Regions from separate parts of the Dysgonomonas sp. Marseille-Q5470 genome, predicted to be linked through region 1. Evidence: riboswitches for the same ligand, from Rfam matches in the RefSeq annotation. Region 1 holds a riboswitch; each other region holds the start of a gene.
What was found. Region 1 has a riboswitch for cobalamin ahead of QOX35_RS00345 (threonine/serine exporter family protein). Riboswitches for the same ligand answer to the same signal wherever they lie in the genome.
Positions count from the first base shown of each region.

Region 2: another riboswitch for cobalamin. It lies ahead of QOX35_RS12905 (precorrin-2 C(20)-methyltransferase); the one in region 1 lies ahead of QOX35_RS00345 (threonine/serine exporter family protein).
Region 3: another riboswitch for cobalamin. It lies ahead of QOX35_RS12845 (TonB-dependent receptor); the one in region 1 lies ahead of QOX35_RS00345 (threonine/serine exporter family protein).
Region 4: another riboswitch for cobalamin. It lies ahead of QOX35_RS12305 (TonB-dependent receptor plug domain-containing protein); the one in region 1 lies ahead of QOX35_RS00345 (threonine/serine exporter family protein).

Region 1 is NZ_CATNVE010000001.1:71,621-74,832, reverse strand. It holds gene pflB (formate C-acetyltransferase) at 1-280, opposite strand, end outside; cobalamin riboswitch at 454-656, opposite strand; cobalamin riboswitch at 823-1,007, shown strand; gene QOX35_RS00345 (threonine/serine exporter family protein) at 1,158-2,000, shown strand; gene QOX35_RS00340 (threonine/serine exporter family protein) at 2,003-2,509, shown strand; gene QOX35_RS00335 (phosphoenolpyruvate carboxykinase) at 2,540-3,212, shown strand, end outside.
Region 2 is NZ_CATNVE010000008.1:73,339-76,550, forward strand. It holds gene QOX35_RS12895 (iron chelate uptake ABC transporter family permease subunit) at 1-145, opposite strand, end outside; gene QOX35_RS12900 (ABC transporter substrate-binding protein) at 146-1,276, opposite strand; gene QOX35_RS12905 (precorrin-2 C(20)-methyltransferase) at 1,282-1,989, opposite strand; cobalamin riboswitch at 2,272-2,473, opposite strand; gene QOX35_RS12910 (RidA family protein) at 2,485-2,889, opposite strand; gene QOX35_RS12915 (DUF6597 domain-containing transcriptional factor) at 3,061-3,212, opposite strand, start outside.
Region 3 is NZ_CATNVE010000008.1:55,157-58,368, reverse strand. It holds gene QOX35_RS12845 (TonB-dependent receptor) at 1-1,346, opposite strand, end outside; cobalamin riboswitch at 1,396-1,591, opposite strand; gene QOX35_RS12840 (cobyrinic acid a,c-diamide synthase CobB) at 1,660-3,003, shown strand; gene QOX35_RS12835 (endonuclease/exonuclease/phosphatase family protein) at 3,203-3,212, shown strand, end outside.
Region 4 is NZ_CATNVE010000007.1:94,038-97,249, reverse strand. It holds gene QOX35_RS12315 (helix-turn-helix domain-containing protein) at 1-132, opposite strand, end outside; gene QOX35_RS12310 (RluA family pseudouridine synthase) at 145-1,086, opposite strand; cobalamin riboswitch at 1,300-1,481, shown strand; gene QOX35_RS12305 (TonB-dependent receptor plug domain-containing protein) at 1,575-3,212, shown strand, end outside.

The DNA.
Region 1 (3,212 bases):
CTGTTTGAACCCCTACAATTTTTTCCAGCTCTTGGTCTATATATCCGGGTCCATAAGCATCAATTTGAGAAGGTATTCGAGTCTCGGCATCATATATGCCTTTCTCTTTTTCTTCAATAAACATTGTGCTTAACTTTTCCCATAGCTTGATTGTTGCTTCAGTAGGGTTTTGTAGAAAAGATTCGTCTCCTGTGTATTCTTTATAGTTTTGGAGTATAAAATCATTTACATTGATTTCCTCTTGCCACCGTGTGCCTTTAAAGTTTTTATATGCTTCCATTTGATTATAAAATAAATTTCTAAGTACTCAATTTTCAGAGCTTACGTGGAATAGAATAAGAAATAAATACAGACGTATTTAAATAAATGTAACAGAATAAAAATAAAATAGAGAAGGCTTTTTCTATTTGAAAAAATCCCATCCTAAATCTTCAGCTTTATTCATCGAAAGCTTCAAACTATATGGTCTTGGCAGGTCTTCTGACTTACTTTATCTTTAAGCATCCTTCCCATTCAGTGTAAGAACAGTGGATAGAGTATTGTTCAAAGTCTTTGGAGGAGCTTACAGCAGCGGGTCTGTCCAGGATTTTCACCTGATTCCCTTTTCATCATTTTCTATGGATATAGTAAATGACACCAAAACCTGTGACAAAGTTATATGTTTTTAAGCATAAAAATAAACATTTAATGCAAAAATGCTTATTGATTGAGACTCTTCTCTTTTTGTTTTCTTTTATATCTTTTTGTATAGGAAAAAATAAAAAAGATGTGCTATTTATTATTTTTTCCTATACCTTTGCCTCCCGAAAGTTCTTTATCATTATTCTTCAACCGCTAAGGTGCCTCAGATATTGAGGAGAATAGGGAATCAGGTGAAAGTCCTGAGCTGTCGCGCAACTGTAATCACCGCGAAAGTTTCTATTTAAAAATCCACTGTTTCGTGCAGAGATGGGAAGGAAAATAGAAATGGTGAAAGCCAGGATACCTGCCTTAAATCGGATTGACAATGCTTCGCGATAAAAGTGTTATGTCTAATAATTTCATTCATCCCTCTTGTCGGAGGAGATGTTATTATCCAGGTGTGTTCTTATTGCAGCATTGTGAAGTTCAAAAGAGCTTTTTACATTTATGTTTAATCGTAAAAAGTTTAGAAAGAAATGCGCGCAAACGTTCTTGATTATTCGCATGTTGATGATCGATGTGCAGATGTAGAAAACACACGTTCAGACAAAGAGTTGTCGTTGAAAGAATTTGTAGACATCATATTGGAGGTCAGTACCCTGTTGCTTGAATCGGGAGCCCACTGTGAAAGAATTAATAGGAATGTACAACGTATAGCACAGAAGACAAACTATAAAGTAGAAATGCTGATATCATTTACTGCTGTATCGGTATCAGTAACCGATATGGGTAATGAGGAAAACATAGTAACGGCCAATAAAAAGATAATACATCATGGGGTACACTTTGGAATACTCACCAATACCAGTTTGCTGACATGGGAACTTGCCGAAGATCGGATTTCTTTGCAGGAGTTGCACCAGCGTATAAAAAGGTTGAAGGATACCTCTCGTTATTCCGTTTGGCTTGTTCGCCTGTTTATTGGAATAGCTTGCGGATCGTTATGCCTACTGGCCGGAGGGAATTTAATAGATGGGGCTTTTGCTTTTGTAGCCTCTTTTGTCGGGCTTGCGGTGCGTCAGGAGATGATTAAGAGAAAGTTTAACCTGATGGTTATTGTAATCTGCTCAGCATTTGTGGCAACAACCATATCAGGATTGAATATCTTGTCGGGATTTGGTTATTTGCCTCAAACATCTATTGCTACTTCTGTATTGTTCCTTATTCCGGGAGTTCCTCTGATAAATAGTATAATCGATTTGCTTGAAGGGTATATCCCTACAGGTATTGCCCGTGGAGCATTCGGTGGATTTATTCTCTTATGTATCGCTGTGGGGATGTTTATTAGTATGACAATAATAGGAATAAATAACTTTTGATTATGCTAATAGATATATTGAAAGACGCTCTTCTTAGTTTTTTTGTTGCTATAGGTTTTGCACTATTGTTCGAAACGCCAAAGAAGGGATTGTTGGTTGCCGGTTTGCTGGGAGGGCTTGGTCATGCTATTCGTTTTACGTTGTTGTATTTCGACTTTGGCTTGATCTCAGCTACGTTAAGTGGCACTGTTGTGATAGGGCTTTTGGGTATCTATTGTGCTCATAAGATACATACTCCTCCGGTTGTATTTACATTGCCGGCTTGTATAACCATGATACCGGGCTTGTATGCCTACAAGACGATGCTGGGATGTATACGGATATATGAAGAGGGAACGACCAGTGCAAAAACAGCATTTTTATTGCATGACACGGTTTACAATTTTATATTGACATCTTCTTTACTCTTTTGTCTAGCAATCGGTATATGTATTGCCGCATTATTGTTTCGTAAAAAGAGCGTAAAGAAAATAAAGAAGATAAAAGATTTAGGGATAAAAATATTTTGATACTAATATATTAACTAATTAATAACAAAGATGCTGCAAGAATTTACATTAAACAGGGGTCGTGCTATCATCAATTTCTCTTTGAAGTATTGTGATAACAGACAGAAAATTTTAAGTAGTTACGCGTTTCATCGGGTGGTTGAATCCTTTATTTTCAGAATAAAGAAAGATAACCAGATTATTTACGATTATTTTATTAAAGATTTCAAAACTGATGAAGAGCTCACCTTGTCTTTGATAGAGGTGATGAAGCTTTTGACTGTATGTGAAATAGATGAGCTTTTGGTAGTAAATAATAAGTTTGCTCCATTCTTTAAGGATAAAGGCTTGTTTATAGAACTTATAGAAATGCTGTATAATTATTGGAGAAGGCTGGAAAGGGTTACTGTTGTTCATAATAATCGCATGGGTGATGGTCTTCAAAATGTGCGCTTTGTGCAAGCAAACCAACTTCTTAATGAGTTGATACTATCTATCTACAGACGTACAGAAGAAACCGTAATGGGATACAGTCATAGCGTATACCGTCAGACTATCGCAGGGGCGAATGCAGGCTTGATGCTTAACGATATGCAATGGAATTGCCCGATTGAATATAAGGGGCTTGCATCTATACCATTTATAGGAACAGTCGTTATCAATCCTCCTTATATTTCATATACGAAGAAGAACACCAGAGATGGTATCTTCCAGGAACATCAAA
Region 2 (3,212 bases), on a different contig from region 1:
AGATTATAGACTCTTCCTTTATTCCGAATAGAATATTCCAAACTGAACCTACCGGTATGGAAATTGTGCCCAATACCAGATTCAGAATGAAGAAAACGAGTATAGAGGTAGAAATCAGTGCAAAAACTATCAGGGGACGTTTCATTTATTTAAGTAATTCGTAATAACCAGGAACATATTCGGGTAACAATGACGGATGAAATATTTTTATCAAATCGGCTAAAACTACTTCGGGCTCTACAGGAGTATTTTCATAGAAAGGTTTCTCTCGCAGATTACAATATATAAGCTTTTTATCCTTAAAAGCTTTAAAATCTGCATATCGAGTATCACTTTGTTTCAAAGCATCGTAAGTGAATGTTCCATCGTGGCTATTCACCATCCGCCAATAGTCAGTATTTGCCCCCTGCGAATAAACAGTTTCGAAATCAACATAAAAACCTCCGGATTCGTTATCATTTTTCATAAAATAATTGGCTCCTGCATCTCTGAATAGTTGTGCCAGATAGCTGTTTCCTCCAACTACATACCAGTTCCCCGAATGTAATTCACCGCTCAACACTGTGGGACGTTCTGAAACAGAAGCAGACAATACTTTTAATTTATTATACTTGTTTTCTATATCATCAAACTGTTTATTGGCTTGTTCTTCTATTCCTAATAGCATAGCAATGAACTTAATCCATTCAGCCTGTCCCAAAGGAGAACTTTCTTTATATCCTAAAAAACTAATTAATGGTATATCCAGGTTTCGAATCGCATCGTATCCCCCTTTTTTGAATGGTGAAACAAGTATAATATCCGGATTTAGGGCGAGAATTGCCTCATTGTCAAATTCACCTTCTATACCAATTTTACTGGTCTTGCCTTCTTTGAGTTGTCTATTTATCTGTTCATTAAAAAGAAAGCGAGTGCTGGTTATCCCCACAACCTTATCCAATGCTTTGAGCTTAATAAAGTTCGATAGTTGCAGTGTGGTCATACAAATTACACTGCGGACAGGTATTTCTATAATCTGATAATCAGCAGGTATGCCTTCTTTGTTACTCCCTCTATTGACCAGAGCGTATTTGTAATGCATATCGCTCTCCCCGGATGGATCGGTTATATCAACTAATTTATAGTTTGCGAAGCTAATCACTTTGAAACCTTTGGCATATTTAATATTCATAGAATCTGCAGTGTTTCGATCTCCGATAGTTTTTGCATTCTTATTTTGATTACAGCCCGAAAATGCAATAACCAGAGTAAATAAGGTAAAAAGTAGTTTTTTCATCCAGATTATTCTTTTGTAATTATTAATAGTGAGAAATAAGGAAACTTGCGATCTATTATTTTATGTATATCCTGCGTATAGAATTCTTTTTCTTTAATTCCTACATTCTCAAAATAATGTATTTCCACTTTATCTATTGAAGACATAGCCTGCTTTATAGCCTGTTCCGATTGAGAAGGTTTCATTATCACGATAGAGTTTCCTGTTGCTATTCTTTTCGTTAAATCATTCGATGATATTATCCCGGGAATGATATGCAATTCTTCTTCTTGTTTGGCTATATGGATATTGGCAAGAGCTGCACAGGCAACAAACGCTGGAATGCCGGCAATACGTTCTGTAGGAATATTTTTTGATATAAGATTATCTGATATATAATGAGTTGAAGAGTAAAATCCTGCATCTCCTTCTGCTACTACAACTATTTTTAATCTTTTCTCATAATGCTTTTCTATAAGTCCAGCAACTTCCTTATAACAGAGTATAGCCTGTGATCGGTCTTTACTCATCGGTACATCAAAAAGAGAAATAACAGAATCATTAATATTCAGTTCCAATAAAATATCACGGCTACGAGATAACATATTTCCGACTGGTGAAACAGTCGAGGGGCAGAGAATAATATCTGCTTGTTGCAAAGCGTTTAAGGCTTTTAGGCTTATAAGTTCGGCATCACCTGGCCCAAGAGATACAAATGTAACGAAATCAGACATATTTATTTAAAATTATTATAGTTACAATCTGCTTAATTCAACAAAAAGTAAGCAACTGAATACCTGTAGTAGTTACAATAAATATGTTTAGAGATACGGATTTTGTATGTTCGTATATTCCGCAGCATACCAATACTGCCTTCAAAAATATGTAATGCCTCATATCTTATTTTATTATTGTAAAAAACTAATAAAATAAAACAACGAGTTTCCTGAAAATTAATAAAATAGCAATGAATACAAGATGTATTGCACAACCACTCCTATCCCTGGAAGCTTGGTGTTTATTTGTCAGATCTGGCAGGTCTTCTGGCTATCCTCCGGTTAAAAGCCTTCCCATTTCTTTCGAAACAGTGGCATGGGATTTTCAACCGATTTTATGAGAAATTACAGCTGCAGGTACAGCCCCGGATTCACACCGGGTTCCCTTTTATTACAACTTCACTATTTTGAAATTGTAATACCGAAATCTGAGTGCAAAGGTATTAATATTTTTTATTTTGAAGCCCAAATTTCAACTTCAATTTTAAGCTCTGGTAAACCCAATGCCTTCACATAAGCAATAGTCATAGATGGGTATATTGTACCAAATAGATTTTCCCATCTTGCGTCCAAAAAATCCCAATCAATATCTTCTGTAGCCCAGATATTGACTTTTATAACATCGTCGGAAGTTAAATCCTGACTTTCCAGAATTTGTTCAATATTCCTAAATGTATTGTATAACTGTTCATTCATACTATCTGGAATAACTCCATAATTATCAGTTCCAATCTGTCCGGAGAAAGTGTATAGAGTTGAATTTTTACGAATTATAGTCACATGTGAATATTTTCCAACAGGCTTTGATATATTCTCGGGATTTAATCTGACGATTCTTTTGATTTTATCACTATTCATTTCAATTTTTCTTTAAATAAGCAATCCAAATACCAAAGCGGTATTTCTTTTGTAATGCAAAAGTATAGGTAGTGTATTATTTGAAATTGGATAAAACCGACAACTCTCAGAAAAAGAAATACAATAGTTCTCGTAAATTGAATTGTAGAAATAATACATCGCTAGCAAATGCTAGATAAGCCATTGAGGAAAGTTAGCTAAATACTCTTTTGAATTTAGTATGAAATTTCTAGGATTAGTTCCTGTAAATTCTTTAAATTCTCTGTTATAGTGCGATTGATCAAAATAATCATATTGATAAGCAAGTTCTGTAAAATTTTCAA
Region 3 (3,212 bases), on a different contig from region 1:
TCATCCTGAGCATAAAAAGCCAATGTATAAACATTTCTGGAACCTCCGATGCTATCTGCCGGAGCATATAGGTTGTCTATCTTGTACTCTGAACCTACAGTTACTTTATTGAACTTTCCGGCGTTGAATGTACCTTTCAGATTTATATTATTGTACTTCTGCCTTCTCACAAATTCTTCATCTCCGGGCATAAATGTGACACCGTTTTTGTCTTTGGTTTCTTTCAGGTAAGCTTTAAAGTATTCGAAACGGTCAGTATTCCAGTCTAATGCAATCAAGCCATTATTTTTCAGTAAATACTTTGCACCGGCACCAAATGAATAGTCGACGTATTTCATATCGAACCCATAAGCACTTACGGGGCGTTTAAATTTTTTGTCGAAAAGACTTCCCTCTACATACATGCTCAATTCTTTTGTCGCCTTATAACCAAAACGTTGGCTAAAAACATCGGAATAGAAGCGTAACATAGCTTGTTTATCCGTATCTACTTCTTTATCGTTTATTATTTCCTTTTTATTTAGTTGCCATCCGTCAGCCTGATTCCGCTGAAAAGAAGTAGACGAAGAGAAGCCCCCAACATTCAGATATAGATTAGCATTTTGAGTAAATTGTCCATACTCTGAGAAGCGTGTCTCTGTAGAAAAATTTACTAAGTCTTTTGGTTTATTGGTTATAATATTAATAACTCCCGCTATTGCATCCGAACCATACAAAGAAGAAGCAGCTCCTTTCAGAACTTCTATCCGCTTGATATTTCCCATATCAATGCGATTCAAGTCTACGTTACCTCCGACATCGCCACCAAGTTTTTTACCATCAACTAACACTAGTATATATCTATTGCTTAATCCATTTAGTTGCATGTACGATCCCATTGCATTAGGAGTAAATGACATGGAAGGATTCAGAGCAATCATAGCGTTTTCGAATGTAGGAATATTCGTGTTTTGGAGTTCCCTCTGAGAAATAACATCTATTGCAACGGGTGAGTTTTTAAGTTTGTTGATTGTGCCGGTACCTGTTACTACTACTTCATTCAGTTTAAGAGGTGAATGTTTCATCCGAATAAGGATGTTGTCATTAGATCTGTTTATTGTCTCACGAGCTCCATTATAATCCAGTGCACTAATTCTTAGAAGATTATTACCTTCCGGGATTTTTTCAAGACTAAACTCTCCCTTCAAATCTGTGGATGTTCCAATGGTTGTGTACTCAATCCATACGCTGGCACCAGCGATCGGCTTTTCATTTTCATCAACGACTCTTCCGCGCAAGCTCAACTGAGCGAACGAAATACTTGCAATACAGCATAGCAATGCTGTTAGCATAATTCTTAGTTTCATTAAAAAAGAAGTATAATGTTAGTTAATTATATTCCTGACCCCGGGAATATCTATTAATTTATGCTAGGCAGGTTTCCTGACTTGTTCCATTTTGAGAGGCCTTCCCATCATTGTGACAGTGGCAGTGGTGATACTCAAAATTTTATGGAATTCACAGTAGCGGGCACTGTTTCGGATTCTGACCGAATTCCCTTTTATGCAACAGACGAATGTCTGAATACATCACCTAAGCGGCTTCAAAGGTAATTGAAAAAAAATAGGATTAAAAAGAATTCTTAAAAAATATATTTTCTTGGTAAAATTCATTTCATTGATGGCTTTTTATACTTTTGCTGAAAATAAAACCAGATTACTCATGAAAGTGATTTCCAGTTTTCTCATAGCTGCGCCAAGCTCAGGTTCAGGAAAAACAACAGTTACTTTAGGCTTATTAAGAGCATTAAAGAATAGAGGTCTTAAGGTACAACCATTTAAGTGCGGACCTGATTATATAGATACGAAATATCACGATATGGCTTCTGGCAATAAATCTGTCAATCTGGATTTATTCTTATCATCAGAGAATCACGTCAGATATCTGTACTCAAAATACGCATCAGGAAGTGATGCTTGCATTACTGAAGGAGTGATGGGGCTATTTGACGGATATAACAAAATGAAAGGAAGTAGTGCCGAAATTGCAGGATTATTGGATATCCCTGTTGTTATGGTTATAAATGCCAAATCTATGGCATATTCAGCAGCTCCATTATTGTATGGATTCAAAAAGTTTTATGAAAAGATAAATGTTATAGGAGTAATTTTTAACTATGTAGGATCCGAAAGCCATTATAAATTTCTCTCGGATGCTTGCCACGATGTTGGTATAGTTCCACTAGGTTATCTGCCTAAAAATGAAAATCTCAGTGTGCCTTCACGTCATTTAGGATTAAGTATCGATCAAGATTTTCTTTTAGATGACTTTGCTAATATTGCCGCATCAATTGTAGAAAAACATATTGATATTGATAAATTGTTATCATATACGCAAGTTGAGTTAGGAAATTCAGAACCGCAGCGAATTAACGAACATGCTTCTCGGAGTCTGAAAATAGCAGTTGCAGCCGACGAAGTTTTCAATTTTATGTATCATGAAAATATAGAATATTTAAGAAAAATAGGAGAGGTGACCTTCTTTAGTCCTTTAACAGACAAATATTTGCCAAAGTCAGATTTTGTTTATTTCCCGGGAGGATATCCTGAATTATATGCAAAACAGCTAAGCGAAAATAAACTGCTACATAAGGCTATTAAGGATTATGCGGAAAATGGAGGTAATATTCTTGCAGAATGTGGTGGAATGATGTATCTGTCTTCATCTATCGCAGATAAAGATGGTATAGAATATCCAATGGTAGATATTTTCAAGCAAAAGGCTTCAATGGAAAACATGAAGCTTAAATTAGGATACCGTCAATTTGAATATAATAGTATAACTATTAGAGGACACGAATTTCATTATTCACATATTGAAAATAACATGGAAAGTATAACACAGCAGTATAATGCAAAGGAGGTTCCCGTAGATACAAAGCTATTACGCTACAAAAATGTAATTGCAGGATATACTCATATATATTGGGCTGAGATGGAGAATTTGTTACATTTATTTAAGTGATAAAAGTGTAGTTTGTATCAAGTGCACCAACTCTGATGATTGGTTACAACTCATAATAACATAGTTTATCATATGTATCGATATATAAGTTTTTTTATCAGTTCTATTGCATAAACCGTTATAGAAAGTTATAATCTGAGAATATATCATCAAGAAATTATATTTACTTATTACCTTTAATTCTCAAATTAATTTAATAATGAAACAAA
Region 4 (3,212 bases), on a different contig from region 1:
TCTCCCTTCTTCATATTCGAGGTATACCACAGGATCGATACCACATGATGAAGCGAACTCTTCGGTCGTCATATCCAAAGCCTCACGGAGACCTTTCAGACGCTGACCTATCTGCTTAATATCTTCATTCATACCTAAAATGTATTAAATTGATTCCTCTTTTTCGGGCTTATCCTTTCTTTCTTTTTGCGTTTCGGATATTAGTATTTGCATTGCTTTAGGGATGCCGGCTTTAAATTCAAGCAATTCCCCTGTTCTTGGATGTTTCAAAATTAGTCCCCCGGCATGAAGGGCAATTCTTTTGATCGGATTATTTGAAGCACCATATTTCTTATCGCCAACAATCGGATGTCCGATCTGTTGCATGTGTACTCTTACTTGATTCTTGCGTCGTGTTTCAAGGTCAAAATCCAATAGTGAATAGCCGCCTTTGGATTTTTGTGTCTTGTAATGAGTAACAGATTTCAGTCCTCCGTTGTCGATAAGGGATGACATCATTACAAAGTTCTTGTTCTCGGTAAGCCACGATGTTACAGTTCCATTTTTAGGGTTCGGGCGTCCTTCTACAATTGCCATGTATGAATACTTAGGTACAAGGTTGTCCCAGTTTTTCTGGAAAATATCCTGTAGCTCCATATCTTTCGCAAAGATCATTAGTCCCGAAATTTCTCTGTCGAGGCGATGCAGAACATAAACACGTGCTTTTTTATCTTTTTTCTTTACGTATTCATTCAGAGAATTATATACAGTGCGTGACTTTTCCTTATCTGTAGCTACAGATAAAAATCCTGCTTCTTTTTCGATGACAAGTAAGTCGTCGTCTTCAAATACAATCTTTAATCCCTTCAATCTTTTTTCTTTTCGAGACTGATCGTATTTCATAACAGAGACCTTATCTTTTGCCTTCAGTTCGAAATCGAATTGAGTGATAAGCTTTCCGTTTACTTTGATTTGTTTATGTGCAAGAAGCGATTTAACTGCGTTGCGACTTTTACGCACTTCTTTCTGGACAAGGAAATCTAGCAATTGAGCCGGTTGATCAACTTTTATTTCCTGCAATACTTTATCTCTGGTTGTATTCCTCATTTCATTTATATATGAATATGAAACAAAGGTAAGCGTTTTTCTTTTAAGATAAACACAACATTAGATGTCGATTTACAAATATTAATTTAAATCATGGCTGCTTAAGGTTGGAGAACTTTAATGCATAGAGTCATAAAACACAGGATAATATCTTTCGCATGAAGCATGCTGGTGGAATTAACATTTATATTTTGTCTTTCAATATAATTTATCCTTACCTTTGCAGCACTTTGTTTCGTTTGTTAACGAATTGAAAGGGAATCAGGTGAAAATCCTGAACAGACCCGCTGCTGTAAGCTCTGTAAAGCTTGTGCAACATAGCCACTGTTATTCAAAATGGGAAGGCTGTACAAGTTGGAGTAAGTCAGAAGACCTGCAAAGTAATAGTTCGGACAGCTTTCGAGGAATAGAGCTTAAGAAACAGTGTCAAGATTATATAGTCTTTTCTTTGTTCTTATCGAAAGCATTTTATTGAATAATTTGTGAAGATGAGGACTTTTTTATTCTCCCTTATATTTTTATTTGTAGTAGGCTGTATGCACATACAGGCTCAGATTAATGATAGTCTCAATGCAAAGAAACTGTCAGAGATAGAAATTTCTGCACAGATCAAACCTTCTGTCTCACGATCTACAACTCCACTTCAAGTTATTGATAATACAGAGATTGAACGAATAGGAATACTGTCCGTCTCAGATGCTGTCCGCCGTTTTTCGGGAGTTACAGTAAAAGATTATGGCGGTATTGGCGGTATGAAAACTGTTTCTATAAGGGGGATGGGGGCGCAACATACTGCAGTTAGTTATGACGGTGTTACGATGAGTAATGTCCAATCCGGACAGATCGATATCAGCCGTTTTTCATTGGATAATGTTTCTATGATAACTCTCTCTATTGGTCAGTCTGATGATATATTTCAGGCAGCACGATCATATGCATCAGCCGGCTTATTAGAGGTAATAACATCAAATCCTGCCTTTAAGAATAAATCATATAATGGAAATATACAAGTTAAAGCTGGTTCTTATGGGCTTTTCAATCCTACTGTCTATTATGCACACCGACTGAATAAGAAATTCTCTCTTTCGTTAAATACAGGATGGGAAAGAGCAGATGGAAGATATAAATTCACATTTAAAAATGCGGATCAAACTGAAGAGCGTAAGCGTAGGAATTCTGATGTTGATATCTGGCGTACAGAATTAAACCTCTATGGGAATATAGGCAAAGCCGGCGAGCTGAAATTTAAAGTAAATTATTATGATTCGGAAAGAGGTTTGCCGGGTTCTGTAATTTTCTACAGAGACGATAATGACGAAAGAGTATGGAACAAGGATTTGTTCTCCCAACTATATTACAAAAATAGACTTAATGATAAAATAAGTATAAAAGGGCAATTAAAATTCAGTCGCAACCATTATAAATATTTGTCAATAACCAATAATACAGCAGAAAATAAACAAGAAGACCGCATCACTCAGTATGAATATTATGCATCGGTAGGTATGATGTACAAGCCTCTAAAATATCTATCCATAAGTTTATTTGAAGATATATTTCAGAATAAGTTGAATAGTAATTTTGAAGATGTGGACAAGCCGAAGAGAATTTCATCACTCACAGCTTTGGCTGCACAATTTACTAATAAATATCTAACCGTAACTGGAAGCCTTTTAGCTACATATGTTGACGAAAGCGTTCAGACGGGAGACTCCCCTAAAGATAAGAAAAAGGTAACACCATCTATAAGTGTATCATACTTACCTTTCGAAGAAGCTAATTTAAGACTTCGTGGGTCTTATAAAAAGATGTTTAGAGTGCCAACTTTTGATGATATGTATTACACACGTATGGGCAATATAAATCTGAAACCGGAATATGCAACACAATACAATGTGGGATTGACTTGGACAAAAAAAATATCTGAGACTATTGACTTTATGAGTATATCTTTAGATGGTTACAAAAATAAAGTAGATGATAAAATTGTGCCTTTTCCTACAATGAACATTTTTAAGATGCGTAATTATGGAAAGGTCGATATGACCGGAGTGGATCTGAATCTCCGTCTTCATACATTGTTAACATCCCAAATATCATTAAATATCACAGGCAATTATAGTTAT